2 regions of the Amycolatopsis sp. NPDC004378 genome follow, and region 2 is predicted to be linked to the other one. Evidence: riboswitches for the same ligand, from Rfam matches in the RefSeq annotation. Region 2 holds a riboswitch; the other holds the start of a gene.

Region 1 (14,062 bases), 560 kb from region 2:
CGTCCTGCCGATCGCGGCGATCGTGATGACGCTGACCCTGCTGCTCCCGCTGGCCTCGGCCATGGCGGGCGCGGACGCGATCGCGGGCGAGACGGCGCACGGCACGCTCCGCGGCTGGCTGATCGCCCCGGTGAGCCGCGGCCGGCTGCTGGCGGTCAAGGCGTTCGGCGTCGCGACGGTGTCGGTGGTCGCCGTGCTGGCGATGTGCTTCACCGGCGTCGTGACCGGGCTGATCATCAACGGCACGGACTCGCTGTTCACGCTCTCGGGCACGACGTTGTCGCTGGGTGCCGCGCTGGCCCGGATCCTGCTGGTGGCGGGCTGGGTGGTGCTCCAGCTGTGGGCGGTCGGCGCGGTGGCGCTGGCGATCTCCAGCTGGACCGAGCACCCGATGCTGGTGGTGGCTTCGGTGCTGGCGGCCGACATCGTGTTCACCATCCTCGGGTTCCTGAGCTCCCTGAACTGGCTGCACCCGTTCCTGCTGACGCAGAACTGGTCGTTGGCCCCCGCCGAGGTGCTGCAGGACCCGATGGGGACGCAGATGCTCGGCGAGGGCGCGCTGCGGGCGGCGTGCTACATCGTGATCGGGCTGTCGCTGGCCTACGCGCGACTGTCCACACGGGACGGCTGAGTGAAGGCGAGGACGCGGCGCCAGGCGTCGTCGCAGGCCTCGCCCCACTCCGCGTACGAGCGGTCGAAGAACGAATGCGGCGCGCCCGCGTACACGTGCCGCTCGTACCGCACGCCGGACTGCTCCAGCCGCGCGGTGAAGGCGTCGAACTCGGCTTGGCCGGTCGCGACGTCTTCACCGGCCAGGAGCAGGAGCATCGGTACTTCCAGGTCGTCGATCACGTCGGTGACCAGCTTCGGCAGGCCGTAGAAGCCGATCACGCCGGCCAGGCCGAGGCCGGCCGCCGAGAGGCGCCACGACTGGCCCGCGCCGAAGCAGAAGCCCACCGTGTAGACGTCACCCTCGCCGAGGAAGTCCTTCGCCGCGGCGACGTCCGCGGCCACCTCTGCCGGTTTCACCTCCGGGAGATGCCGCTCCCAGTCGAAGCCGTCGCCGCGCTCGCCGAGGCCGGCGGTGCGGCCGTAGTAGTCGATCGCCACCGTCTCGAACCCCGCTTCGGCGAAGCGCCGGGTCAGGTCGCGGTAGAACGCGTGCACTCCGCGGACGTCCGGCAGCAGCACGACTTTGCGGCCGTTCGGTGCGGCCGGAACGGCGTGGTGGGCGAGGAAGTCGACGTCCGAAGTCAGCGTCACGGGTTCGTCCGCCGCCACCTCGCCCCGGGTCGGCGGCGCGGGCGGGCGGCTGTCGGTGCGGTGGCACATGGGGAAGTCCTTTCGTCCCGGCCGAGCCTGCCGCGCGCCGGGCCGCGGACCCAGCCCCTGTCCGGGGGTCGGTCCGCCGGTCCTGGTACCGGCAGGGCCAGGCTCGCGACGGCCCGAAGCCGCACACTGGCCCGCATGGACCGGGAACTGGGCAGCTTCCTGAAGTCGCGCCGGGAAGCCGCGACGCCGGCCGACAGCGGCATCCTCACCGGCCCCCGGCGGCGGGTGAGCGGCCTGCGGCGCGAGGAGGTCGCGCAGCTCGCCGGGATCAGCGTCGAGTACTACGTCCGGCTGGAGCAGGGCCGGGCGCGCGGCCCGTCCCCCGAGGTCCTCGACGCGCTGGCCCGGACCCTGCGGCTGGACGACGTCGAACGCGCGCACCTGTACGACCTCGCCGCGGCCCGGCCCGCCCGGCCGCCGTCGGCCCGCCGGGTGCGGCCCGAGCTCGCGGACCTGCTGGCGAAGCTGGACCGCGTCCCCGCGCTCGTCTTCGACCACCGGCTCGACGTCCTGGCGTGGAACCCGTTGTCCGCACAGCTGTTCTTCGACTTCGCGGCGACGCCGGCCCGCAACCTCGCCCGGTTCTGCCTGCTCGACCCGGCGAGCCGCGAGGTGTTCCCGGACTGGCCCGACGTCGCCCGCGCGACCGTCGGCCAGCTGCGGCTCGTCGCCGCGAAGTACGCGACGGACAAGGCACTCGCGACGCTCGTCGGCGAGCTGACCCTGCGGAGCGAGACGTTCCGGACGTTGTGGTCGGGCCGGGTGGTGCAGCAGCGCACGCACGGGCGCAAGCGGTTCCGCCACCCGGTCGCGGGCGAGCTGACGCTGCGGTTCGAGAACTTCGAGCTGCCGGACTTCTCGGGGCAGCGGCTGATCACGTTCACCGCGGACCCCGGCAGCCCGTCGGAGTCCGCGCTGGACCTCCTCGCGCACTGGGCCGGCTGAGTCAGCCCACCAGCGCGACGCCGTCCGGATCGAGTTCCAGCTCGACCGCGTCCCCGGCGCGCAGGTCGGACGCCGCCGGGGCGACGGCGTCCACAGTGGACTCTTCGAGCCGCACGACGAGCCGCACATGCTCGCGCCGGTGCACCGCCGCGACGACCTCGCCGGGCACGCCGTCGGCCGCCACCCGCAGCGCGTGCGGGCGCAGGCCGAGCCGCACCGGGCCGTCGTCGGCGTCCGGGAGCGGGACGTCACCCAGTGGCGTGTGCGCCACCCCGCCCGCCACGACACCGTCCACGAACGTCGTCACGCCGAGGAAGCGCGCCACGTCGTCGTCCGCCGGGTTGCGCCAGACGCGCCGGACCGCGCCCTCCTGGCGGACCTCGCCGTCGTCGAGGACGGCGACGCGGTCGGCCAGCGTGAACGCCTCCTCCTGGTCGTGCGTCACGAGCAGGGCCGTGATCTTGCTGCGCCGCAACAGGTCCGCGAGGTCGATGGCCAGCTGCTCGCGCAGGCCGGCGTCCAACCCGGACAGTGGCTCGTCGAGCAGCAGCAGCCGCGGCTTCGGCGCCAGCGCCCTGGCCAGCGCCACCCGCTGCGCTTGGCCGCCGGACAGTTCCGTCACCCGGCGCTTTTCGAAGCCCGTCAGGCCGACCAGGGCCAGCAGCTCGGCGACCCGTGCCGCCCACTGCGCGCGTGACACGCCGTGCATCCGCAGGCCGAACGCGATGTTCGCGGCGACGTCGCGGTGGCCGAACAGCTGGCCGTCCTGGAAGACGAGGCCGAACCCGCGGCGGTGCACCGGCACCGCGCCGAGGTCTTCGCCGTCCCAGCTCACCGCGCCCCGCGCCGACGGCTCCAGCCCGGTGATCGCGCGCAGCAGCGTCGACTTGCCCGAGCCGGACGGCCCGAGCAGCGCCAGCACCTCACCGTCGGCGATGTCCAGCCGGACGTCGCGGACCGCCGCGAACGATCCGTAGTGGACGGTCAGGTCCCGCACCGACAGCGCCATCAGAACTCTCCCACCCGGCCGCGTCCGAGCCGGTCGATCAGCGCGACGGCCAGCACCGTCACGAGCATCAGCACCGCGCACGCGGCGTACGCCATCTGGTTGTTCAGCTCGCCGGGGCGTCCCATCAGCGACGCGATCGCGACCGGCAGCGTCGGCGCGGCCGGCCGGGCGAGGAAGCTGGTGGCGCCGAACTCGCCGAGTGCCACGACGAACCCGAACCCGGCCGCCGCGACCAGTGGACGCAGCGTCAGCGGCAGGTCGATCTCGCGCCAGACCCGAAGCGGGCTCGCGCCGAGCGTCGACGCGGCCTGCCGCAACCGGACGTCGACCGAGCGCAGCACCGGCAGCACCATCCGCACGATCAGCGGGATGATCACCAGCGCCTGGGCCAGCGGCACGAGGTAGGGCGACGTCCGGAGGTCGCCGGGCAGCGCGTCGAGCGTCACCAGGTAGCCGAACCCGACGGTCACCGCGGACACCCCGAGCGGCAGCATCAGCACGGCGTCCATCGTCTCGCCGAGCCCGCGCGCGGCCTTCGCCGGCGAGCGCCGCAGCGCCACCAGCACGACGGACGCGAGCACGCCGACGACCATCGCGAGCAGCGTCGCGTCGATCGCCACCTTGAGCGAGTTGACCGCGGCGTCCCAGCCGGAAACCTGCAGCGCGCCCTTCTCTCCGGTGGTGGTCAACGCTCGATAACCGGCCAGGCTCCAGCCGTTCCCGGCGGACACCGATTCGGCGAGCAGCGCCACGATCGGCGTCAGCAGCAGTGCGAGCACCACGCCCGCGGCGCCGATGACCCACCACTCCCCGCGGCGGGGTCGTCGCACCCGGCCGGACCCGGTCCGGGCGCCGTCCTTGCGCCGTCGCGCCAGGCCGCCGAGCACCAGCGCGGCGACCACGGCCGCGAACTGGATCAGCGAAAGCGCCGCCGCGCCCGAAAGGTCCAGGAGGTCGACGGTCCGCAGGTAGATCTCGGTCTCGAGAGTCCGGTACTTCGCGCCACCGAGGATGAGCACGACGCCGAAACTGGTGGCGCAGAACAGGAACACGACGGCCGCGGCGGACGCGATCGCGGGGGCCAGCGCGGGCAGCGTCACCGACCGGAAGGCCCGCCACGGCGACGCGCCGAGCGCGCGGGCGGCGTCGGTTGTCCGCGGGTCCAGCCGGGCCCACAGCCCGGCCACGGTCCGCGCGACGACGGCGACGTTGAAGAAGGCGTTGGCCAGCACGATCGGCAGCACGCCGCCGTCCGGCCAGAGCGCCCGGAACGCCAGGCCGACGACCACGGTCGGCAGCACGAACGGAACGAGCACCAGCGTCCGCGCAAGACCGACGCCGGGCAGCTTCACCCGGGCCAGCAGGAACGCCACGGGCAGCCCGGCGACCACGGCGACGACCGTCGACGCGGCCGCCGTCGCCACGGTGAAGCCGGCCAGCTGCCAGGTGCGCACGTCGCCGAGGACGGTGTCGAGACCGCCCGCGGCGAACCCGCGGCCGATGATCGCGAGCACCGGCCAGGCGAAGAACACCACCAGGAACCCGATCGGGGCCAGGCCGAGCAGCGCCAGGCCGACCCCTCGAGCGGTCCTGGGCGGGGCCAGGACCGGTGGTTTTCGGGGGTTCCGGGCGGCGGAACCCCCGGCCCGAGGCGAGGCCTCGGATGTCACTGCACGAGCGTGCGCCATTCGCCGATCCACTTCTCGCGCCCGGCTTGGACCTGGTCCGCGGGCAGCGTCTGCGGCTTCTGCGGCAGCGGCGCGACCTGCGCCCAGCCCGCGGGCAGCTCGACGTCCTGCCGCGCCGGGTAGACGTACATGTTCGCCGCGACGGTCGTCTGGAACTGCTGCGAGAGCAGGAAGTCCACGACCTTGCGCGCGCTGTCGGTCTGCTTGCCGTTCGCCAGCACGCCGGCGTACTCGACCTGCCGGTAGCAGGTGTCGAGCAGCGCCTTGGTGCGCGGCTTGCCGTCGTCACCGACCTCGGCGGCGGGCGAAGACGCGTACGAGACGACGATCGGGCGCGGCCCCTTGCCCGCCGAGCCGGAGAAGTCCTTGGTGTAGGCCTCTTCCCAGCCGCTGACGACCTTGACCCCGTTGGCCTTCAGCTTGCTCCAGTAGTCCTTCCAGCCGGCCTCGCCGTACTTCGCGATCGTGCCGAGCAGGAACGCGAGCCCCGGGGACGCCGTCGCCGGGTCCTCCGCGACCAGCAGGTCCTTGTACTTCGGGTCGGCGAGGTCGTCGTAGGTCCCGGGCGCCGGGATGCCCTTGCTCGTGAAGTAGTTCGTGTCGACGTTGACGCAGACGTCGCCGACGTCGACCGCGGAGAGCCGGTGCTCGGGGTCGACGGCGTAGCGCTGCGGCCCGCGGTCGGCCTCGGGGCTGGTGTAGGCGTCGAAGACGCCCTCCTTGAGCGCGCGCGAGGCGAAGGTCGAGTCGACGCCGTACGCGACGTCCCCGATGGGGTTGGCCTTGGTCAGCACGAGCTTGTTGGTCAGCGAACCGGCGTCGCCCTGCTTGAGCACGGAGATCTTGATGCCCGACTGCTTCTGGAAGGCGTCGAGCACCTCCTGCGGCGCCAGGAAGGAATCGTGCGTCACGAGGGTGACGGTGGGCGTCTGCTGGGTGCCGCCGTCGCCGCTCGACAGCGAGCACCCCGCGGTGACGGCCCCCACGACGACAACGGCCGTCGCGGCGCGCGCAGCCCTGCGTTTCATCTACCCCTCCTGCACTTCACCGGACGAAGAGGGGTGAAGCCCTCCCTACGCCGGCATGATCCGGTCAGGTGCGAACGGTCGCGGATACCCGCCTCTCAGCCCGGCACCGGCCGGACTCCCGTGGCAACCGTGCAGCGTAGTCCAGGACGTAAGACCATGGAGACATGACGGAAATCTTGAGCGACTCCGAGGCCGACGAACGCCTGGGCACGGGCTGGACCAGGTCGGGAGCGGTGATCTCCCGCGAGGTGGAGCTCGCCTCGTTCCCGCAGGCGATCGAGGTGGTGGACCGCGTGGCGGTGCTGGCCGAGCAGGCCGACCACCATCCGGACATCGACATCCGCTGGCGCACGCTGACGTTCCGGCTCTCGACGCATTCGGCGGGCGGCCTGACGGCGAAGGACTTCTCGCTGGCGGCCGAGATCGACTCGGTGCTCGACTCGGTGTGACTTCGGTAACTCTGGGTGCACTTTTTCGCGATTTCGACGTCTCTCGGTAAACGACCTTTGCTAGGAGAGACGGATCATGACGCAGGCGATCGTGGTGGGCACGGCGGCATTCGCGGCGATGGTGGCAGCGGCCGGCGGCGTGCTCTGGTTCACCGCCCGCGGCCGTCGTCACCCGGATGCCGGTGAGTTCGATCACAGCCGCTAACGAAGGGCATGATCAGCGCGCTGAGCAGGGCGGAAGCATCGGTTTTCGGCCCAAGGAAACGCCATGAACAGCACCGCCGCCCTCACCCCCGCCCAGCGCGCCTGGATCAACGCCCTCGCCCCCGCGGTGGTGCTGATCACGATCGCCCTGATGGGCATCCTCGGCTGAGCCGGACCCGCCGATCGAGCGCCGTCGCCCTGGCTTCCAGTGCGGCGGCGTACTCGTCGGAGTGGCTGTCGCTACCCGGCTCGCTGGATCTGCTCCGGCGGCGGGAACTCCGCTGGGACGTCGTCACGCACGGACCAGTACTCGAGTCCCGACAGCCGCCCTTCCTCGGCGAACACGATGATGCCGCCGTCGGGTGCGTCGGCCTCCACCACCACCCGGCCGTCGAGGTCGGCCGCGGGCAGGGCCGGGTCCACCACGAAGTCGATCGTCGGGCACCCACAGGCGCAGGTTCCGGTGACCCGCGCCGTGGGCAGCTGGGCACGCAGCCGCGGCGCGCCGGGGAACTCGCCGGCGAGCAGGTGGTCCAGCACGGCTCGCTCGGCCGGCGACAACGGCCGCGTCATACGTTGAAGCGGAACTCCACCACGTCGCCGTCGGCCATGACGTAGTCCTTGCCCTCCATGCGGACCTTGCCCGCCGCTCGGGCCGCCGCCATCGAGCCGGCCTCCATCAGGTCGTCGTACGAGACGATTTCCGCCTTGATGAAGCCGCGCTCAAAGTCCGTGTGGATGACGCCCGCCGCCTGCGGGGCCGTTGCGCCCTGGGGGATCGTCCAGGCGCGGGACTCCTTCGGGCCCGCCGTCAGGTACGTCTGCAGGCCCAGCGTGTGGAAGCCCGCGCGGGCCAGCGCGTACAGGCCCGGCTCCGGCTGGCCGACGGACTCGAGCAGCTCGCGCACCGACTCTTCGTCGTCCAGCTCCAGCAGCTCCGCCTCGACCTTCGCGTCGAGGAACACCGCGTCCGCCGGGGCGACCAGCTTGGTCAGCTCCTCGCGGCGGGCTTCGTCGGTAAGCACCGACTCGTCCGCGTTGAAGACGTAGAGGAACGGCTTCGTCGTCAGCAGGCTCAGCTCGCGCAGGGCGTCGAAGTCGACTTCCTTCTGCGCCTGGAAGAGCGTGCGCCCGGCGTCGAGGATCTCCTTCGCCTTCTGGGCGTTGTCCAGCGCGGGCTTGTTCTCCTTCTTCGTCCGCGCTTCCTTCTCCAGCCGCGGCAGCGCCTTGTCCAGCGTCTGCAGGTCGGCGAGGATCAGCTCGGTGTTGATCGTCTCGATGTCGCTCGACGGGTCGATCCGGCCGTCGACGTGCACCACGTCGGGGTCGTCGAACACCCGGATGACCTGGCAGATCGCGTTGGCTTCACGGATGTTGGCGAGGAACTTGTTGCCCAGCCCGGCACCCTCGGACGCGCCCTTCACGATGCCCGCGATGTCCACAAAGGACACCACGGCCGGGACGATCTTCTCCGACTTGTGCAGCTCCGCCAGCTTGTCCAGCCGCGGGTCCGGCAGCGGCACCACGCCGACGTTCGGCTCGATCGTCGCGAACGGGTAGTTCGCGGCGAGCACGTCGTTGCGGGTCAGCGCGTTGAACAGGGTGGACTTGCCGACGTTGGGCAGGCCGACGATACCGAGGGTGAGGCTCACGACCCCGCAGTCTACGTGGCTCGCCCCCGCCACCCGGCGTGCACCCAACGCGGCGTCGGATTTCCGCCAGCAACGGCCCTGACCTGCTGGCATGCTCGGATTCATGGTCACCGACACGCTCGCCCTGTGGCGGGACGCCGAACGCTGCTACCGCGTGGTCACCGCCCGCGACTCGCGCTTCGACGGCCAGTTCATCATGGCGGTCCGCACCACCGGTATCTACTGCCGCCCGTCGTGCCCGGCCTCGACGCCGAAGGAGCAGAACGTCCGCTTCTTCCCGACGTCGGCGGCCGCGCAGGCCAACGGCTTCCGCGCCTGCCGCCGCTGCCTGCCCGACGCCGTCCCGGGCTCGCCGGACTGGAACGTGCGCGCCGACCTCGCGGCGCGCGCGATGCGCCTGATCTCCGACGGCACGGTGGAGCGCGAAGGTGTCCCCGGCCTCGCCCGGCGCCTCGGCTACTCGGAACGCCAGCTCGGCCGGGTGCTCACCGCCGAGCTCGGCGCGGGCCCGCTCGCCCTGGCCCGGGCCCACCGCGCGCACTCGGCGCGGCTGCTCATCGAGGTGTCCGGGCTGCCGCTCACCGACGTCGCGTTCGCGGCCGGCTTCTCCAGCGTCCGGCAGTTCAACGAGACGATCCGCGAAGTGTTCGCGACGACGCCTTCGCAGCTTCGCGCCTTCGCCGCGTCACGACGACGCCAAGGCGAGGTGAGCGGAACCCGCTTGAGCCTGCGGTTGCCGTTCCGGCCGCCGTTCGACGCGGCCGGGTTGCTTCGCTACTTCGCCGCGCACGCGATCCCGGACGTCGAAGAGGTGACTTCGACCGCCTACGCGCGGACGCTCCGGCTCGCCCACGGCACCGGCCTCGTCCGGCTGACCCCGGAGCCGAACCACGTCCGCTGCGAGCTGCTGCTCACCGACCTGCGCGACCTCGGCAGCGCGGTGAGCCGGGTCCGCCGGCTGCTCGACCTCGACGCGGACCCCGCGGCGGTCACCCGCGTCCTCGGCGCGGACCCGGCGCTGGCACCGGTCGTCGCGGCGGTGCCGGGGATCCGGGTCCCGGGGGCCGTCGACGGGGACGAGCTGCTGCTCCGCGCCCTGCTCGAAGGTCCGCCTCCGCCGGGCGACGAGGTGCCGGGCGAGTGGGGCGTGACCAGGCTGTTCCCGACGGCGGCCCAGATCGCGACAGCCGGCTGCGGCGCGACCGTGACCGGCGTCGCCGCCGCACTGGCCGAGGGCCGGCTGGACATCCACGTCGGCCGCGACGCGGCGGAGCTGCGTGCCGACCTGCTCGCGTGCCCGGGAATCGATGCCGCCATCGCCGATCACGTGCTCATGCGCGTGCTCGGCGCTCCGGACGTGCTGCCGGCCGGCGACGCCGAGGTCCGCCGCGGCGCCGAGGCACTGGGTATCCCGCCCGCCTCGCTGCCGGAGCGGGCCCGCGCGTGGACGCCGTGGTGCTCCTACGCCGGGATGTACCTCCGCCACGCGGCCTGACCCTGCACGCCCTGCCACAGCGCGCCCGCACGTGGACACCGTGGTGCTACGCCGGAACGTACCCCTGGCACGCGGCCTGACCCGGCCTCAGCCCTGCTCGCCCTGCCACAGCAACGCCTGCGCGACGATCACCTGGTCACCGTCGAACGTCGCGGACGGCGAGCCGTACAGGCGGTACCCAAGCTCGAGCGCTTCGCTGACCCGGTGGCAGAACTTCGCGTCGTCCGGGCCGGTGAGCAGGCGGTAACGGGGCAGGTCGTTCGGCGGCTGGTCGGTCATGCCTTCATCTTGTCCGAGAATTCAGCCGGCCCGCACCTCCAGCGTCGAGCCCGTGCGGGCCTTCCGGACCCGCAGCCGCGTCGGGATGCGCTGCCGCAGTTCCTCGACGTGCGAGACCAGGCCGACCACCCGGCCGCCCGCGCGGAGTTCGTCGAGGATGTTCATGACGACGTCGAGGGTTTCGGCGTCCAGGGTGCCGAACCCCTCGTCGACGAACAGGGTGTCCAGCAGCGCGCCACCGGTCTCCCCCGCGACGACGTCGGCCAAGCCCAGCGCCAGGGCCAGGGACGCGAGGAACGACTCGCCGCCGGAAAGCGTCTTCGCCGGGCGGATGGTGCCCGAATAGTCGTCCAGCACGTCGATGCCGAGCCCGCCCCGGGTGCCGCGTGCCCCGGCCGCATCGGAGTGCACGAACGAATACCGGCCCTGGCTCATCGTGCGCAGCCGGTGCGTGGCGGCGACCGCCACCTCTTCCAGCCGCGCCGCCAGCACGTACGAGCGCAGCGACATCTTCCGGCTGTTCTGCCCGCGCCCGTTGACGACCTCCGCCAAGGCTTTCAGCTCGGCGTACGCCGCCTCGGCCGGCGCGAGCCCGGTGAGGGCCTTGCGCAGCAGACCGGCCAGCCGTGTCAGTTCTTCGTGCTGGGCCGTCGCGACTCGCAGCGCCGCATACGCGGAGTCGGAGCGGGCCCGGGCCAGCTCCGCCGCGTCGGCCGCACGGCCGACGTCCGCGACGTCGTCCGGCGAGATCCCGAAGAGGTCCGGTTCGGACAGCAGGGCCCGCGCGCCCGCCGCGGCCGCCTCGGCCTCGGCGATGCCCTGTTCCAGCTTCTCGATCTGCTCGTCCGGCAGCATCGCGGCCCGCGCCTTCTTCAGCGACGTGAACCCCTTCGCCTTGACCGCCGCCTCGACCAGGGCACGCTGTTGCGCGACACGCTCCCGGGCGCCCGCGACGGCGGTCCGGGCCTCGGCGACCGCTTCCAGGGCCTCGGCCAGCCCGATGAGGTGCGCGCGCCGGGCACCGACGTCCGCGAACTCGCCGCGGCCGGCGACCAGCCGGCGTTCGCGCTCGGCCAGCCGTTCGTCCAGGGCCCGGACGTCGGTCGCCGCCTCGGTCATTTCCTGTTCGGCCTTGCGACGGCGGTCCGTCCGGACCTCGAGGTCGCGCTCCAGCAGCACGACCTGCTGACCGAGCTTGGCCTTGCCGGCCGCCTGCTCGGTCAGGGCGGCGACGGCGGAGCGTGCTTCGGCCAGCTCCGCCGTGATCGACTCGGCGGTGCGCCCACCCAGCCGGTCCAGCAGACCCGCCAGCCGCGCTTTGGCCTCTTCCAGCGCGACGACGACCCGCTGCCGCACCGCGTCGGCCGCCTGCTCGGCCTCTTCGGCGGCACGCTCCTCGGCCGGGTCGACGAGGGCGATGTCCCGGTTCGCCGGCGCCGGGTGCTCGGCTGACCCGCAGACCGGGCAGGGCGCCCCGTCGGGCAGTGCGGCGGCCAGCTCGGCCGCCATCCCGTCGAGCCGCCGCTCGCGCAGGTCGAGCCGACGCTGGCGAGCCGCCTGGTGGGTGTCGACGACCTCGCGCAGCTTCGCCTCACCGCGTCCGACTTTCGCCTGGGCTTCGGGCAGCTCACTTGCGTCGCGCGCGAAGGCCCGCAGCTCCTCGACCTTGGCCTTGGCGCCCTCGAGCTTGGCCTCGGCTTCGGCCGCTTTGAGGGCGTCCGCCCGCAGTTCGGCGAGCCGGCCGGGGATCTCGGCCAGCTCGGCGGTCAGCGCTTCGACCTGCTGCTGGGCGGTGACCGCGGCCAGCTTGCGGTCGTCGCGCCGCATGATGTCGAGCTGCTGCAGCTCGGCCTCGGCGACCAGTTCCGCGACCGCGCCGGCCTCTTCGCGCGCGGTGGCCGCCCGCGCCTTCAAGTCCCCGGTCGCGCGGGTGCCGAACTCGCGCAACTGGGCGCCACAAGCCTTTTCCGCCTGCTCGGCCTCGGTCAGCTCGGCGGCACGCCGGTCGAGCAGGTCGGCCTCCACCGCGACCCCGGCCGCGCGCCGCGCGGCCGCGACCTCCTGCGCCCATTCGGCGCGCTGCGGCGCCTGCTCGGTGATCTCGACGAGCCGCAGGTGCGCGGTCCGGACCCGCCGGATCTTCTCGGCGCCGGCGCGTTCTTCCTGCAGGTAGACGTCCGCGCGCTGGGCCGCCGCCCGCGTGCGCTCCTCTTCGGCCGTGACCTGTCGGACGCGCTCGGCGGACGCCTCCAGCACCGCACCGACCCACTCCGCGACCTCCGCCTCGGGCGGGTCCTGCTGTGCTTCCTGCGCGTACCTCGCCAGCAGTTCGCGCACTTTTCCCTGCTGGTGCTCCAGTTCCCGGCCGCGCTCGGCACGCAGGTCGGCGAACCAGCGCTCGACGTCGGCGAAGCGTTCGGTGCCGAAGAGCCGTTCGAGGAGCTTCTCGCGCTCGGCGGTGTCCGACCGCAGGAACCGGGCGAACTCGCCCTGCGGTAGCAGGACCACCTGGAAGAACTGCGCCGCCGTCATCCCGAGCAGCCGCTCGACGGTGCGCGCGACCTCCTCGATCCGGATCAGGCCCTCCGGTGGCAGCCCGGCGGGCGCGGTGCCGATCCAGCTCAGCGACACCCGCGCCTGCTGGGTGGTCGTGCCTTCGCCGCGCCGCTTCGGCCGCTGGTACTCGGGGTTGCGCACGATCTTCAGCCGGTGCCCCTGCACGGTGAGCTCCAGCGCGACCTCGGTGACCTGGTCGGTCTCGGCCAGGTCGCAGCGCAACCGCTTGGCTTCGTTGCGGGCACCGGGAACCACGCCGAACAACGCGAACGCGATCGCGTCGAGCAACGTCGTCTTGCCCGCGCCCGTTTCGCCGTGCAGGAGGAAGAGACCGTCGGCGCCCAGCACGTCGAAGTCGACCACCTCGCGTGCGCAGTACGGCCCGAAGGCTTCGACCTCCAGCCTGTGCAGCCTCATTTCGCGAGCGCCCCCCGGTCGGCCGCTTCGAGGGCCTCGAACAAGAGCTGCTCTTCGCTCTCGGTCGGCGGGGCACCGCGGCAGTCGTCGAGGAAGCCGCGCGAGATCTCGATGTCCGACCGGCCGCGCACGGCGTCGGAGTACCGGAGCGGGGCGCCGGCATACCCGCCCTCGGGTTCCCACTCCAGGTGGACCGCGTACCGGAACCGCTCGCGCAGCCGCCGCATCGCGTCGACCGGGCGCACCCGGTCGGTGACCGTGACCGACAGGAAGTGCTCGAGGTACGCGTCGTGCGCCGGGTCGGCGAGCAGGTCGTCGAGCTCGCCGCGGAGAGTCGCCAGTGCCCGCGGCACGGGCAGCTCGTGCCGCCGGACTTCGGCGAGGCCGTGCGCGTCCAGGTCGACCAGCCAGACCGATTTGCGTTGCCGCGCTTCGGAAAACGAATACGCGAGCGGGCTGCCGGAGTACCGGAGGTGCTCGGCGAGCGTCTGCGGCCCGTGGAGGTGGCCGAGCGCGACGTAGTCGACGCCGTCGAAGACCGAGCCGGGCACCTGCTCGACGCCGCCGACCGCGATCGTGCGCTCGGATTCGGTCGGCTCGCCGCCGGTGACGAACGCGTGCGCCAGCACGACCGAGCGCACGCCCGGCCGGGTTTCGAGGTCCGCCCGGATCCGCCGCATGGCCTCGGTGAGCACGCCGGTGTGGCCGCGCGCCTCCGGCACGCCCAGCGCGTGCCGGGCCGGTTCCGGCTCCAGGTAAGGGATTCCGTAGACGGCGACCGGGCCGTCCGCGTCGTCCAGCAGCACCGGCTCGGCCAGGCCGCCGACCGTGGTGCGCAGGTGCAGCCCGCCCGCCGCCGCGAACTCCGCGAAGGCGCCGAGCCGCGGCGCCGAGTCGTGGTTCCCCGGCGTGACGACGAGCTGCGCGCCCGCCGCGCGGATCCGCGCGACCGCCGCGGTGGCCACCCGGACGGCCTCGGCCGACGGGACCGCGCGGTCGTAGATGTCG
Region 2 (14,062 bases):
AGCGTCGCCGTGGACGGGGAGACAAGACCAGCCGGAAGGCCGAGAAGTACCTCGATCAGGTACTTCGCATACAACGCTGCGTGGTCACTCGATCCACGCGCGGCGAGCAAAGCGAAGCGCGGGGGCCGTTGTGAGATCTTTTCCGCCACCCCGGCGATTTCCGCCTGACGCTCGACCAGTCCCGCCAGGACGTCCGGCTGCTGGGCGATCTCCGCGGCCATGTGCTCGCCGGGCCGTTGTTCGGTCATCATTTTCCTCTCCACCTCCGGCATTATGTACCGGACTCAGGCGGCGTCGGTCAGGTCTAGACCAATGTTAGTAGGGCGGCGGGTTTGGGGAAAAGGGTACGTTTCTTACGGGGACGTGGCGCGCAATGAGGGAAGACATAGGGAGTCGGGCATGTTGGAGACCACCACCACGGGCGAGGCGGGCGCCGTCGCCGGGATCCGCGGGCAGCGCGAGCCCAAGTACTGGGCGCTGAAACAGCACCTCCTCGACCTCCTGGACGTGCTGCCGCCGGGGTCGCCGATCCCGACCGAACGCGCGCTCGCCGGGGAGTTCACGGTCTCCCGCACCACCGTGCGCCAGGCGCTGGCCGACCTGACCGCCGAGGGCCGCCTGCACCGCGTGCAGGGGAAAGGCACCTTCGCGGCCGAGCCGAAGCTCGCCCAGCGGCTGCAGCTGTCGTCCTACACCGAGGACATGCGCCGGCAGGGTCTGAAGCCGTCTTCGAAGCTCCTCGAGCTCGAAGAGCTGCCGGCCGAGGGCGACCTCGCGAAACTGCTCGGAATCCGGACGGGTGCGAAAATTCTTCGCCTTCGACGGCTTCGACTGGCGGACTCGCAGCCGATGGCACTGGAAACCTCGCACCTGCCGGCCGGCCGGTTTCGCGGGCTGCGCAAGCACATCTCGGCCGGCGGTTCGTTGTACGCCGTTCTGCGCGAGCACTTCGGCGTCGAACTCGAACGCGCCGAGGAGTCGATCGAGACGTCGCTCGCGGGTCCGGAAGAGGCGGAGATGCTCGGCGCCGACGTCGGCATGCCGGTGCTGCGGCTGACCCGGCACTCGTTCGCCACCGACGGCAAGCCGGTCGAGTTCGCGCGGTCGGTCTACCGCGGCGACCGGTACAAGTTCGTCACCACGCTGATGCCCTGAGTTGTTGACGGCGATCTCCGGCCGGGGTGAAGTGGCAGGGTGACAGCCACTGAAGACACCGGGATCCGCTGGGGGACGCACGCCGCGCGCGGGGTGCTGGCCACCACGATCCTCGGGTCGGGCATGGCGATGCTCGACGGCACCATCGTCAACGTCGCCCTGCCCCGCATCGGCGCCGAGCTCAACGCGTCCGTCGCCGGGCTGCAGTGGATCCTCGACGGCTACCTGCTGGCGCTCGCCGCGCTCATCCTCGTCGCCGGCTCGCTCGGCGACCGGTACGGCCGGCGCCGCGTGTACCTCGTCGGCGTCGTCTGGTTCGGCGTCGCCTCCGGGCTGTGCGCCGCCGCGGTGTCGACCGAGATGCTCGTCGCGATGCGGATCCTGCAGGGCATCGGCGGCGCCCTGCTGACGCCCGGGTCGCTCGCGATCCTCCAGTCGTCCTTCGCGCACGACGCGCGCGCCCGCGCGATCGGCGCCTGGTCCGGCCTCGGCGGCATCGCGGCCGCCGCCGGCCCGCTGCTCGGCGGCTTCCTCGTCCAGGTCTGGTCGTGGCGGCTCGCGTTCCTGATCAACGTCCCGATCGCGCTGGTCGTCGTGCTGATGGCGCGGAAGTTCGTGCCCGAGTCCCGCGACCCGGACGCGACCGGGCACCCGGACTTCGGCGCCGCCGCACTCGGTGCGCTCGGCCTCGCCGGCGTCACCGGCGCCCTGGTGGAGGCGCCGGTGCGGGGCATCGGCGACCCGGTCGTGCTGGTCGCGGGCCTGCTCGGGATCGCGGGCCTGACCGCGTTCGTCGTCGTCCAGCACCGCTCGCGCGAGCCGCTGGTGCCGCCGTCGCTGTTCCGCGACCGGACGTTCACCCTGGCCAACGCGCTGACCTTCGCCATGTACGCGGCGCTCGGCGGCGTGATGATGCTGCTGGTCATGCAGCTGCAGGTGTCGCTGCACTACTCGCCGACGGCGTCCGGCCTGGCCGGGCTGCCGCTGACGGTGATCATGCTGCTGCTGTCGGGGCGGTCGGGGGCGCTGGCCCAGCGCATCGGCCCGCGGGCGCAGCTGGTGGCCGGCCCGATCGTCGTCGGCATCGGGATGTTGCTGATGTTGCGCATCGCGCCCGGCGCGTCCTACCTGGGCGCGGTGCTGCCCGCGGTCGTCGTGTTCGGGCTCGGGCTGGCGACGGTGGTGGCCCCGGTGACCGCGACGGTGCTCGCCGCGGCCCCGGACCGGTACGCCGGGGTGGCGTCCGGCGTCAACAACGCGATCGCCCGCTCGGGCGGTCTCCTGGCGGTCGCGGTGCTGCCCGCGGCGGCGGGGCTGACCGGCGAGGCGTACGCGGACCCGGTGGCGCTGACCGCGGGCTGGCGGATGGCGCTGGTCATCTGCGCGGTCCTGGCGATCGCCGGCGGGCTGATCGCGCTGGGCATCCACAACGGCGTCCTGGCGCCCCCGGCCGAGCCCGCGCCGCCGGATTCGGACGAGTGCCCGCACCTGGGCGAGTGCTACCACTGCGGCGTCGAGGGCCCGCCGACCCACGTCCGCCGCGGGACCCCGGTGGCCGGCGACTAGCGCCGGTTCAGCCCGCGAGGATCTCCGCGAACACCGCCGGGTCGGCGTTGCCGCCGGAGACGATCGCGACCGTGCGGCCGGCCGGCAGCTCGCCGGTGTGGAACAGGTACGCCGCCGTCGTCACCGCGCCGCTCGGTTCGGCGACCAGCCGGGCCTTGCGGGCGAGGGTGCGCACGGCCTCGCGGATCTCGTCCTCGGTGACCGTGATCATGTCGTCGACGACTTCCCGCAGGTGGGCGAAGGTCAGCTCGGACGGCTGCGCGCGCAGGCCGTCGGCGATCGTGCGGGCGCGGTCGGCCTGCGGCCAGTCGGCGCGGCGGCCCAGCCGCAGCCCCTCGGCCGTGTCGCCGGCCAGCGCGGGCTCGACCCCGATCACGCGGGCGCGCGGGCAGCGCGCCTTGACCGCGGCACCGACCCCGCCGGCCAGCCCGCCGCCGCTGACCGGCACGAGCACGACCTCGACGTCCGGGAGGTCCTCGGCGATCTCGAGCCCCGCGGTGCCCTGCCCGGCGATGACGGCCGCGTCGTCGAAGGGCGCGATGAGGGTCAGGCCGCGTTCGGTGGCCAGTTCGTGCGCTTTGCCCTCGTGCTCGCCGATCGGCACCTCGATCACTTCGGCGCCGTAGGAGCGGGTGGCCTCGACCTTGATCCGCGGTGCGATGTCCGGTACGACGATCACGGCGGGCACGCCGAACCGCTGCGCGGCGTACGCGACCGCTTGCGCGTGGTTGCCGCTGGAGTAAGCGATGACACCGCGGGTACGCCGTTCGTCGTCGAGGGTGGCGATCGCGTTGTACGCGCCGCGCACCTTGAACGCACCGACCGGTTGGAGGCTTTCGGGTTTGAGCCAGAGGTTTTCGCGAGGATCCCACGTTTGGCGCAACAGGGGTGTGCGCACGGCGACCCCCTGGACGCGCTTCGCCGCGGCTTCGATGTCGGAGATCGTCACCAGTTCCATGTGCCGAGTATGTCAAGAAAGTGTTCGGCCCGTACTGTCTATTGTGGACAGTGGGAGTGGTGCTGCTCACGCTCCGGCAACGCGGGGAGTTCCTCGCGCGCCTTACACGTTGGGAACGGGGAGAAGACTTTCTAGCGGATCGGGATCATGAGCAAGGAGACGGAACAGCCTTCAGGGGAGAAGGAACAGAAGTCGGGCCTGCGCATCGCGCAGGTGCTGGCGGCGGCGCTCGCGGCGGTGACGGCGGCGCTGCTCGGGTCGACGCTCGGCGTCGCCGGCACGGTGGCCGGGGCGGGCGTGGCGAGTGTGATCACGACGGTCGGCGGCGAGATCTACCTGCGCTCGCTGCAGCGCACGAAGGACGCCGCGCTCAAGGCGCGGCAGCTGGCGACGTCCGGCATCCGGCGCCGGGGGCAGGTCATCGCGATCAACGAGATCACCGACCAGCCGCTGCCGTCGGCCGTGCCCATCACCGAGCAGCCGACGGTCCGGCTGCCGAAGCCGGACGGCCCGCTCGAGGAGCAGCCGTCGCGGCTGCGGAAGCTGCGCTGGCCGCTGGTCATCGGCACGAGCGTGGTGGCGTTCGCGGTGGCGATCCTGGCGATCGTCGGCGTGGAGGCGGCGACCGGCGGCAAGGTGGCCGGCGGGACGGGCGCGGGCATCGGCAAGATCTTCGGCAACGGCGGCGGCCAGACCGACAAGACCCCGTCGACCACGCCGACGGCTCCGACGGACGACACGCAGGAGTCGCCCACCCGGACCACGACGACGGAGACGACGACGCCCACCGCGCCGACGACGTCGAGCACGCCGAGCAGCTCGCCGACGCCGACGACCCCGAGCACGACGGCCCAGCAGCCGACGACCTCGGCCCCGCCCACCAGCCAGGGCGCGGCGACCACCCCGACCCCGTAACCGTCAGGGGAGGCGGGCGCGCAGTTCGCGGGCGGCGGACTCGGGGTCCTCGGCCTCGGTGATCGCCCGGACGACCACGATCCGCGACGCGCCCGCTTCGAGGACCGAGGGCAGCCGGCCGGCGTCGATGCCGCCGATCGCGAACCAGGGCCGGCCGGGCGTCGATGCGGCGGTCGAGCGGACCAGGTCCAGGCCCGGCGCCGAGCGGCCCGGCTTCGTCGGCGTCGGCCAGCAGGGACCCGTGCAGAAGTAGTCCACGCCCGGTTCGGCCGCGGCCGCGGTGGCCTGCGCCACCGAGTGCGTCGAGCGGCCGATGACGACGTCCTCGCCCAGGATCCGCCGGGCCAGCGGCACCGGGATGTCGTCCTGGCCCAGGTGGAGGACGTCCGCGCCGACCGCCAGCGCCACGTCCGCCCGGTCGTTCACCGACAGCAGCGCCCCGTGCCGCGCGCAGGCCTCGGCCAGCACCTCCAGCGCCGCGATCTCGGCCGCGGCCTCGAGCGGCGAGCCGCCGGTCTTGTCGCGCAACTGGATGATGTCGACGCCGCCGGCCAGCGCCGCGTCGGCGAACGCGGCCAGGTCGCCGCGGGCCGTGCGGGCGTCCGTGCAGAGGTACAGGCGAGCGGCGTCGAGCCGGGCGCGGATCTTGTCACCGGAGAGGGCGGGCATGGCGGCGACCGTACCCCGCCGGCGGACGGTCCGGCCAAGACCCGGTGCCGTTGCCGTGAAAGCCATCCGGCCGTGACCGCGGTTGGATTATCGACCAACGGCACGTAGGGTGGACGGGTCCGCACGGGAGCCCGGGGCACGGGCTGAGAGGGAGCTGCCGCTCCGACCGTGGAACCTGATCCGGGTCATGCCGGCGCAGGGAGCGTGATCCCATGACGAACAACCTGGCAGTGGTCGGCGGCGGCGTGATCGGGCTGTCCGCCGCGTGGCGCGCGGCGCGAACCGGCCGAAGCGTCACCCTCTACGACCCCGAACCCGTCCGCGGCGGCGCGTCGTGGCTGGCCGGCGGCATGCTCGCCCCGGTCACCGAGGCCTGGCCGGGCGAGGAGGACGTCCTCAGCCTCGGCGAGGAGTCCCTGCGCCGTTGGCCCGGCTTCGCGCGCGACCTCGCGCAAGAGGGCGTCGACCCCGGCCTGGCCGAGCACGGGACGCTGGTCGTCGCCTTCGACAGCGCCGACGCGGGGTACCTCGACATCCTCGCCGGTCACCTGCACGCGCTGGGCCGCACGGCCGAACGGCTCACCGGCCGGGAAGCCCGGCGGCTCGAACCCGGCACCGGATCCGTCCGAAGTGGACTCCACGTGCCCGGCGACCTGGCCGTGGACAACCGGAAACTGCTCAACGCGCTGTACGCGGCCTGTCAGGAACGCGATGTGCGGTTCGTCCGGGAACGCGTGGCCGCCCCGCCGGACGCGGACGCCGTCGTGCTCGCGGCGGGCGCGTGGACCGGGCGGCTGCACCCGCGGCTCGCCGGGGCGGTCCGCCCGCTCAAGGGCGAAATCCTCCGGCTCCGGCCCCGGCGCGGCTGCCTCCCGCCGCCGAAACGCACGGTTCGCGCCGTCGTCGAGGGGCACCCGATCTACCTCGTGCCGCGCGGCGACCAGGAGCTCGTCCTCGGCGCGACGCAGTACGAAGCGGGCTTCGACCAGGCCGTCACCGCCCGCGGGGTCCGCGAGCTGATCGAGGGCGCCGAACGGGTGTTCCCCGCGATCACCGAGTACGAGCTGGTCGAGACCGCCGCGGGCCTGCGGGCCGGCAGCCGGGACGTGCTGCCGTACATCGGCGTCCTGGACGACGGCGTCTTCGCCGCGACCGGGCACCACCGCAACGGCCTGCTCATGGCCCCCGTGACCGCGGACGCCGTGGTCGCGTGGCTCGAAGGCGAGAAGCCGCCCGAAGGCGTCGAAGCGGCTTCGCCCGACCGCCTGCACCAGAAGGAGCACGTGTGATGGAGATCAAGCTCAACGGCCGGTGGACGGAGTTCCCGGACGGCGCGACCGTCGCCGACGTCCTCGACGCGTCCGGCGGGCAGCGGCCCGGCATCGCCGTCGCGGTCGACGGCGTCGTCGTCCGCCGCACCGACTGGGCCACCACGGCCGTGCCGAAGGGCGCGGGCGTCGACGTGCTCACCGCCGTCCAGGGAGGCTGAAATGGAGACGGAACCGCTGGTCATCGGCCCCTGCAAGCTGACGTCCCGGCTGATCATCGGCACCGGCGGCGCGGCCAACCTCGCCGTGCTCGAACGCGCGCTGGTCGCGTCCGGCACCGAGCTGACCACGGTCGCGATGCGCCGCGCGGACGCCGAGGGCGGCTCCGGTGTCCTCGAACTGCTCACCAAGCTCGGGATCGAGCTGCTGCCGAACACCGCGGGCTGCCGCACGGCCGCCGAAGCCGTGCTCACCGCGCAGCTCGCGCGGGAGGCCCTCGGCACCGACCTGGTCAAGCTCGAGGTGCACGCCGATGACCGGACGTTGCTGCCGGACCCGTTCGAGACCCTCGACGCCGCCGAACGGCTGACCGCCGACGGGTTCACCGTGTTCGCCTACACGAACGACGACCCGGTGCTGGCCCTGCGCCTGGAGGAGGCCGGCTGCGCCGCGGTGATGCCGCTGGGCGCGCCGATCGGCACCGGCCTCGGCATCCGGAACCCGCACAACATCGAGCTGATCGTCTCGCGGGCGGGCGTGCCGGTGATCCTGGACGCCGGGATCGGCACGGCGTCCGACGCGACGCTGGCGATGGAGCTCGGCTGCGACGCCGTCCTGCTCTCGACGGCCGTCACCCGGGCGGCGGACCCCGAACGGATGGCGTCGGCGATGCGATCGGCCGTCGTCGCCGGTCACCTCGCGCGCAGCGCCGGCCGCGTACCGCAGCGGTTCTGGGCGCAGGCTTCGAGTCCACCCCGGTGAACCAGGGTGCCTTAACGCCGAACGTGCACGGCGAGCCCGTAAGGTGGACGGCACTTTCCGGCGCATCCGCGGCGGGGCCAGGGCAGAAGGAGCCAGCCGTGACCACATCGGTTCAGGACACCTCGGGCAGGTTGTACCTCGCCGTCGGCAGGCTGTCCCGGTCGTTGCGCCAGGCCGGCGTGCCCGGGCCGGGCCACGGCGCCATCTCGGCCCTCGCGACGCTGGTGATCTCCGGTCAGCTGCGCCTCGGCGACCTCGCCGCGAAGGAGGGCGTCGCCGCGGCGACCATGTCGCGGATCATCGCGTCGCTGGTCGAAGCGGGGTACGTCAGCCGCGAGTCCGACCCGGTCGACCGGCGCGCCTGGCTCGCGAAGGCGACCGAAGAAGGCGAGCGGCTGGTGTCCGGCGTCCGGTCGACGCGGGTCCAGGAGCTGAACCGGCGCCTCGACCGCTTGACGCCTGAGCACCGCGAAGCGCTGACGGCGGCGCTCCCGGCACTCGAAGCCCTGATCGCCGACGAGGGCTGATTAGGGGACCCGCTCCCGGCGCAGCTCGGCGAGTTCGGCGCGGACGGCGCGCAGCTCGTCGAGGATCTCCTGGTTGGCCGCGGCCTGTGCTTCGGCCTGCTTCGCCTCTTCCTCGCGGAGGTCCTGGCGCAGCTCGTCTTCCATGCCGCTGACCACGACGGCGATGAAGAGGTTCAGCACCGCGAAGCTGGACACCAGGATGTAGACGACGAAGAAGATCCAGGCCATCGGCGCCTGTTCCATGATCGTCTTCGCGATGTCCGGCCACGCTTCGCCGGTCATCACCTGGAACAGCGTGAACAACGACGTGCCGAGGTCGCCGAAGTCGCCCGGGTCGATGACGCCGAACAGCTTCGTCGCCATGACGCCCGCGACGAAGATGATCAGCGCGAGCAGCGCGGCGATCGAAGCCATCCCGGGAATCGCGGCGAGCAGCCCGGAGACGACCTTGCGCATCGACGGCACGACCGAGATCAGCCGCAGCACGCGGAGCACGCGCAGCGACCGCAGGACGGCGAACGGCCCGGTCGCCGGGATCACCGCGATGCCGACGACCAGCAGGTCGAAGACGTTCCAGTGGTCGCGGAAGAACCCGCCGCGGTAGGCGTAGAACTTCGCCAGCAGCTCGGCGACGAAGACGCCGAGCGCGATGTGGTCGAGGGTGTGCAGGAGCCCGCCGAAGCCGTCCATCAGCGACGTCGACGTCTCCATGCCGAGCGTGACCGCGTTGAACACGATCACGGCGATGATGAAGTTCTGGAAGCGGCGGTCTTCGAGGACCTTCGCCACCCGCTCGCGTCCGGTCAAGGCCGCCCCCCGCGTGAGTCAAGGATCAGTAAACGCAGGGATGGTAACCGGGCCGGTGCTCAGCGTTCTTCGGGTGCCAGCCGCCAGAAGGCCGAGACCGGCCCGACCTTGGCGCCCATCGGGTACGCGTGCTCGACGGCGTGCGAGACGAACCACTTGCCGTAGCGGGCCGCCTCGACCACGGACATGCCCTTCGCGAGCCCGGCGGTGAGCGCCGACGCCATCGTGTCGCCCGCGCCGTGCGTGTGCGGCGTCGAGTAGCGCCTGCCGGGCAGCTCCACGAACGTCGAGCCGTCGAACAGCAGGTCCACGCACTCGGGGTCCGCCTGCAGGTGGCCGCTCTTCACCAGGACGTACCGGGGGCCCATCCGGTGCAGCACCACGGCCGCGGTGTGCATGCCTTCGCGGTCCTTCACGGTCATGCCGGTGAGCAGGCGGACCTCGTCGAGGTTCGGCGTCAGGACCGTCGCGCGCGGGAGCAGTTCGTCGCGCAGGGCGTGCAGGCCCGCTTCGTCGAACAGCGGATGGCCGTGCATCGACGCCGCCACCGGGTCGACGACGAACGGGATCTTCTCGTCGCGTCCGATGTCCGCGTTGTCGCACGCCGCCGCGACCGCGTGGATGATCCCGGCCGAGGCCAGCATGCCCGTTTTCGCCGCGCCCACGCCCATGTCCGACGCGACGGCCTCGATCTGGCCGGCCACGATGTGCGGCGGCAGGTCGGCGCGGTCGTGCACGCCGAGGGTGTTCTGGACCGTGACGGCCGTGACCGCGACCAGGCCGTGCACGCCGCAGGTCAGGAACGTGCGCAGGTCCGCCTGCAGCCCGGCGGCGCCACCGGAGTCCGACCCGGCGATGGTCAACGCGGTCGGCAGGCTCGTCGTCATGGTGGTTTCCCGACTTCTGGTCTAGGCCAATCAGCCTCTTTTGCTTCATCAACAGTCAACCACGGTGGGACATTGTGAACGTTACTCACGTTCGAAGGAGCCTGGATGAAGCTCTTCTCGGTGGCAATCCTCACGGCGGCGCTCGCGCTCTCGGGGGCGACGGCGGCGCACGCGGACAGCCCGAAGCTGTCCCACGTCACGACCGTCGGCGTGCACAACACGTACGACCCGGCGGCCTACGGCTACCTGGCGCAGGCGCTCGACGCCGGCTCGTCCCTGATCGAGCTGGACGTCTGGCCGGACTTCTTCACCCACGAGTGGAAGGTCAGCCACTCGAACCCGTTGGGGAACAACAACAACTGCGTCGCGGCCACCTCGGCGTCGCAGCTCTACAGCGGCGGGACGAACAAGAACCTCGAGTACTGCCTCGACGACATCCGGATCTGGCTGGCCGCGCACCCGGGCCACACGCCGATCACGCTCAAGCTGGAGATGAAGACGGGCTTCTCGGCCAACACCGGCATGGGCCCCGCCCTGCTCGACGCCACGTTCAAGGCGCACCTCGGCAGCGTCGCGTTCCGCCCGGCCGAGCTGCTCGGCAGCTACGCCACGCTCGACGACGCGGCCAAAGCGGACAACTGGCCGTCGGTGGACGCGCTGCGGGGCCGGGTGATCACCGAGATCATCCCGGGCACGGTCGAGGAGGGGAACCCGACCGACACGCTGCACACCGATGTCGAGTACGCGCAGTACCTGCTGGGCCTCAAGAACGCGGGCAAGCTGGGCGACGCGAACATCTTCCCGACCGTGCACGGCGCGGCCGGCGGTGACCCGCGGGACAAGTACACCGCCGACCTCAAGCCGTGGTTCGTCGTGTTCGACGGCGACGCGAACGCGTGGGTGACGCAGACCGGGCCGTGGTGGTACGACGCCAACCACTACTACCTGGTGATGACCGACGCGCAGAACGTCGCGCCGGCCATCGACGCCCACAACCCGACGGTCGACCAGGCCAACCAGCGCGTCGCCGACCTGGCGAAGCAGCACGCGTCGGTGGTCACGGCCGACTGGACCGGGCTCACGACGGTGCTGCCGCAGGTGCTCGCCCGGGGTTAGACCGTCAGCACGAGCTTGCCGGACACCCGGCCGGACTCACCCAGCTCGTGCGCCTTGGCGGCTTCTTCCAGCGGGAAGGTCTGCTCGACGCGGACCTTCAGGCGGCCGGCCTCGATCAGCTCGACGAGGCCGGCCAGCCCGCCGCGGTCCGGCTCCACGAGGATCCGTTCCACCCGGACACCGCGTTCGGCGGCCTGCTGCGCCACGCGTTCGGCGACGCCGCTGGGCACGCCGATCAACAGCCCGCCCGCCTTGATCGCGGGCAGCCAGCGCAGGTCGCTCTCCTCGCCGACGAGTCCGAAGTAGACGTCCACATCGGACGTCGTCGCTTCCGGGTCGTGGTAGTCGATCGGCTCGTCGACGCCGAGTTCGCGCAGGAAGCCGTGCTTGCCCGCACTGGCCGTGCCGATCACGTAGGCGCCGCGCGCCTTGGCGATCTGGACGGCGAGGTGGCCGACCCCGCCCGCGGCGGCGTCGACGAACACGCGCTGTCCCTCCCGGACGTTCGCGACGTCGACCAGGCCCTGCCAGGCGGTGAGCCCGGCCAGCGGCAGCGCGGCGGCCTCGGCGAACGACAGCGCGGCGGGCTTGCGCACGAAGTGCCGCGAGGGCGCGGTGACGTACTCCGCGTAGGCGCCGGCCGGGCGCGGGAACCACGGCATGCCGAGGACTTCGTCACCCTCCCGGACACCGGTCGCGCCGAAGCCGGCCTCCTCGACGACCCCGGCGACGTCCCAGCCGACGGTGAACGGCGGCTCACCGAGGAACCCGCCGCCGGCCCGCACCTTCCAGTCGACGGGGTTGATGCCGGCGGCCTTCACCCGCACCAGGACCTCCGTCGGCCCGGGTTCCGGCCGCGGTGCTTCGGTGACGCTCAGCACCTCCGGCCCGCCGAGTGCCTGCTGGGTCACGATGCGCATCTCCACACTCCTTCTCTTCGGGTTCTCCTATACTCGGAGCGTTCGTCACTTTTCGCTAGAAGGCACTTCCGAGTGAAGTAGGTACCTGATGGAAACCACCTGTGACCAGGACGGACCCTGGGACGTCTATCTCCGGAGCTGTCCCTGCCGGGACGTGCTGGACCTGCTGGCCAACAAGTGGACGGCGCTGATGCTGGGCGCGCTGGCCCGCGGCCCGCACCGGTTCGGCGAACTGCGCCGCGCCGTCGACGGCATCAGCCAGAAGATGCTGACGCAGAACCTCCGCCAGCTGGAACGCGATGGTTTCCTCACGCGCACCGTGTACCCGACAACGCCGCCGACAGTCGAATACGCGCTGACGGACATGGGCGCGGAGGTGGGCGCGCACCTGATCGCGCTGAGCGCGTGGTCCCAGGCGAACTTCGACCGCATCCGCGCGGCCCGCGAGACCTACGACGGCCGGGAGCTGCAGCCGGTCCGCTGATGGCTCGCGGCGTGTCGCCGGACGCTCACGACGACTGCGGCAGGACCCAGAACGGGGAGACCGGGCCGACGCCTGCGCCCAGGGGGTAGGCCTCCGCCACGCAGCGCTCGATGAACTTCTTGCCCGCCGCCACCGCGTCCGGTACGGAGGCGCCCTTCGCCAGCGACGACGTGATCGCCGACGCCAGGGTGTCGCCGCCGCCGTGGGTGTTTTCCGTCTCGTAGCGGGGGCCGCTCAGCGAGATGAATTCGCGGCCGTCGGAAAGCAGGTCGACGCACTCGGCCGTGCCTTCCATGTGGCCGCCCTTGACCAAGACCCACCGGGAGCCGAAGCCCAGCAGGGCCTCGGCGGCAGCGCGCTGGGAGGCCGGGTCGACGACGGAAACGCCGGTCAGCAGCCGGACCTCGTCCAGGTTCGGCGTGATCAAGGTCGCGCGGGGGAACAGCTCCGTGCGGATCGCCTCCAGGGCGTCCTCGCGCAGCAGGGCGTGCCCGGTCATCGACGCCGCCACCGGGTCGACCACGAACGGGCCGACCTCGACCTCGTCCAGGGTTTTCGCCACCGCGCGGATGATCTCGGCCGAAGCCAGCATCCCGGTCTTGGCCGCGTTGACGCCCATGTCGGACGCCACCGCCTTGATCTGCGCGGTGACGACGTCGGCGGGGATCTCCGTGAAGCCTTGCACGCCCAGGGAGTTCTGCACGGTGACCGCGGTCAGCGCGACGAGCCCGTGGACGCCGTGCGCGAAGAACGTCCTCAGGTCCGCCTGGATGCCCGCACCACCGCCGGAGTCGGATCCGGCGATGGTGAGGGCGGTGGGCGGTGTCACGGCTGCACCACGGGCAGGTAGACCTTGCCGCCGGACTCGGTGAACTCCGCCGACTTCGAAGCCATCCCGGCCTCGATGGCTTCCACAGTGGACAGACCGTGTTCCTCGGCGTACTTGCGGACGTCCTGCGTGATCCGCATCGAGCAGAACTTCGGACCGCACATCGAGCAGAAGTGCGCGGTCTTGGCCGGCTCGGCGGGCAGCGTCTCGTCGTGGAACGACCGCGCGGTGTCGGGGTCCAGCGACAGGTTGAACTGGTCGTTCCAGCGGAACTCGAAGCGGGCCTTCGACAGCTCGTCGTCCCACTCCTGCGCGTACTTGTGCCCCTTGGCCAGGTCGGCTGCGTGCGCGGCGATCTTGTACGTGATCACGCCGGTCTTGACGTCGTCGCGGTTCGGCAGGCCCAGGTGCTCCTTCGGCGTGACGTAGCACAGCATCGCCGTGCCGTACCAGCCGATCTGGGCCGCGCCGATGGCCGACGTGATGTGGTCGTACGCCGGCGCGATGTCCGTCGCGAGTGGCCCGAGCGTGTAGAAAGGTGCCTCGCCGCAGAGCTTCTCTTCCAGTTCGACGTTCTCCTTGATCTTGTGCATCGGCACGTGGCCGGGGCCTTCGATCATCACCTGGACGTCGTGCGACCGCGCGATGTGCGTCAGCTCGCCGAGGGTTTCCAGCTCGGCGAACTGGGCGCGGTCGTTGGCGTCGGCGATCGAGCCGGGACGCAGGCCGTCGCCGAGGGAGAACGTGACGTCGTACTGCCGCAGGATTTCGCAGAGCTCTTCGAAGTGGGTGTACAAAAAGGACTCTTGGTGGTGCGCCAGGCACCACGCGGCCATGATCGACCCGCCGCGGCTGACGATCCCGGTGACGCGCCGCGCGGTCAGCGGGATGTAGCGCAGCAGCACACCGGCGTGCACCGTGACGTAGTCGACGCCCTGTTCGCACTGCTCGACGATGGTGTCGCGGTAGATCTCCCACGA

The links. A riboswitch is a leader RNA that binds a small molecule or an ion and turns the genes downstream of it on or off. The one in region 2 is predicted to bind thiamine pyrophosphate.
Region 1: another riboswitch for thiamine pyrophosphate. It lies ahead of ACWEN0_RS02160 (thiamine ABC transporter substrate-binding protein); the one in region 2 lies ahead of thiO (glycine oxidase ThiO).

The regions. Positions count from the first base shown of each region.
Region 1 is NZ_JBSGDR010000001.1:431,539-445,600, forward strand. Features, by position in the region: gene ACWEN0_RS02135 (ABC transporter permease) at 1-631, shown strand, start outside; gene ACWEN0_RS02140 (dienelactone hydrolase family protein) at 601-1,332, opposite strand; gene ACWEN0_RS02145 (helix-turn-helix transcriptional regulator) at 1,468-2,277, shown strand; gene ACWEN0_RS02150 (ABC transporter ATP-binding protein) at 2,279-3,286, opposite strand; gene ACWEN0_RS02155 (ABC transporter permease) at 3,286-4,842, opposite strand; gene ACWEN0_RS02160 (thiamine ABC transporter substrate-binding protein) at 4,953-6,002, opposite strand; TPP riboswitch at 6,027-6,134, opposite strand; gene ACWEN0_RS02165 (4a-hydroxytetrahydrobiopterin dehydratase) at 6,167-6,451, shown strand; gene ACWEN0_RS02170 (hypothetical protein) at 6,528-6,656, shown strand; gene ACWEN0_RS02175 (hypothetical protein) at 6,896-7,228, opposite strand; gene ychF (redox-regulated ATPase YchF) at 7,225-8,307, opposite strand; gene ACWEN0_RS02185 (DNA-3-methyladenine glycosylase 2 family protein) at 8,411-9,802, shown strand; gene ACWEN0_RS02190 (DUF1737 domain-containing protein) at 9,890-10,081, opposite strand; gene ACWEN0_RS02195 (AAA family ATPase) at 10,103-13,054, opposite strand; gene ACWEN0_RS02200 (exonuclease SbcCD subunit D) at 13,051-14,062, opposite strand, start outside.
Region 2 is NZ_JBSGDR010000001.1:994,278-1,008,339, reverse strand. Features, by position in the region: gene ACWEN0_RS04965 (SIS domain-containing protein) at 1-251, opposite strand, end outside; gene ACWEN0_RS04960 (GntR family transcriptional regulator) at 400-1,155, shown strand; gene ACWEN0_RS04955 (MFS transporter) at 1,195-2,721, shown strand; gene ACWEN0_RS04950 (threonine ammonia-lyase) at 2,729-3,679, opposite strand; gene ACWEN0_RS04945 (hypothetical protein) at 3,827-4,594, shown strand; gene thiE (thiamine phosphate synthase) at 4,598-5,263, opposite strand; TPP riboswitch at 5,377-5,482, shown strand; gene thiO (glycine oxidase ThiO) at 5,476-6,552, shown strand; gene thiS (sulfur carrier protein ThiS) at 6,552-6,752, shown strand; gene thiG (thiazole synthase) at 6,754-7,512, shown strand; gene ACWEN0_RS04920 (MarR family winged helix-turn-helix transcriptional regulator) at 7,611-8,039, shown strand; gene ACWEN0_RS04915 (ion transporter) at 8,040-8,846, opposite strand; gene thiD (bifunctional hydroxymethylpyrimidine kinase/phosphomethylpyrimidine kinase) at 8,906-9,733, opposite strand; gene ACWEN0_RS04905 (phosphatidylinositol-specific phospholipase C domain-containing protein) at 9,839-10,849, shown strand; gene ACWEN0_RS04900 (NADP-dependent oxidoreductase) at 10,846-11,769, opposite strand; gene ACWEN0_RS04895 (winged helix-turn-helix transcriptional regulator) at 11,858-12,253, shown strand; gene thiD (bifunctional hydroxymethylpyrimidine kinase/phosphomethylpyrimidine kinase) at 12,279-13,082, opposite strand; gene thiC (phosphomethylpyrimidine synthase ThiC) at 13,079-14,062, opposite strand, start outside.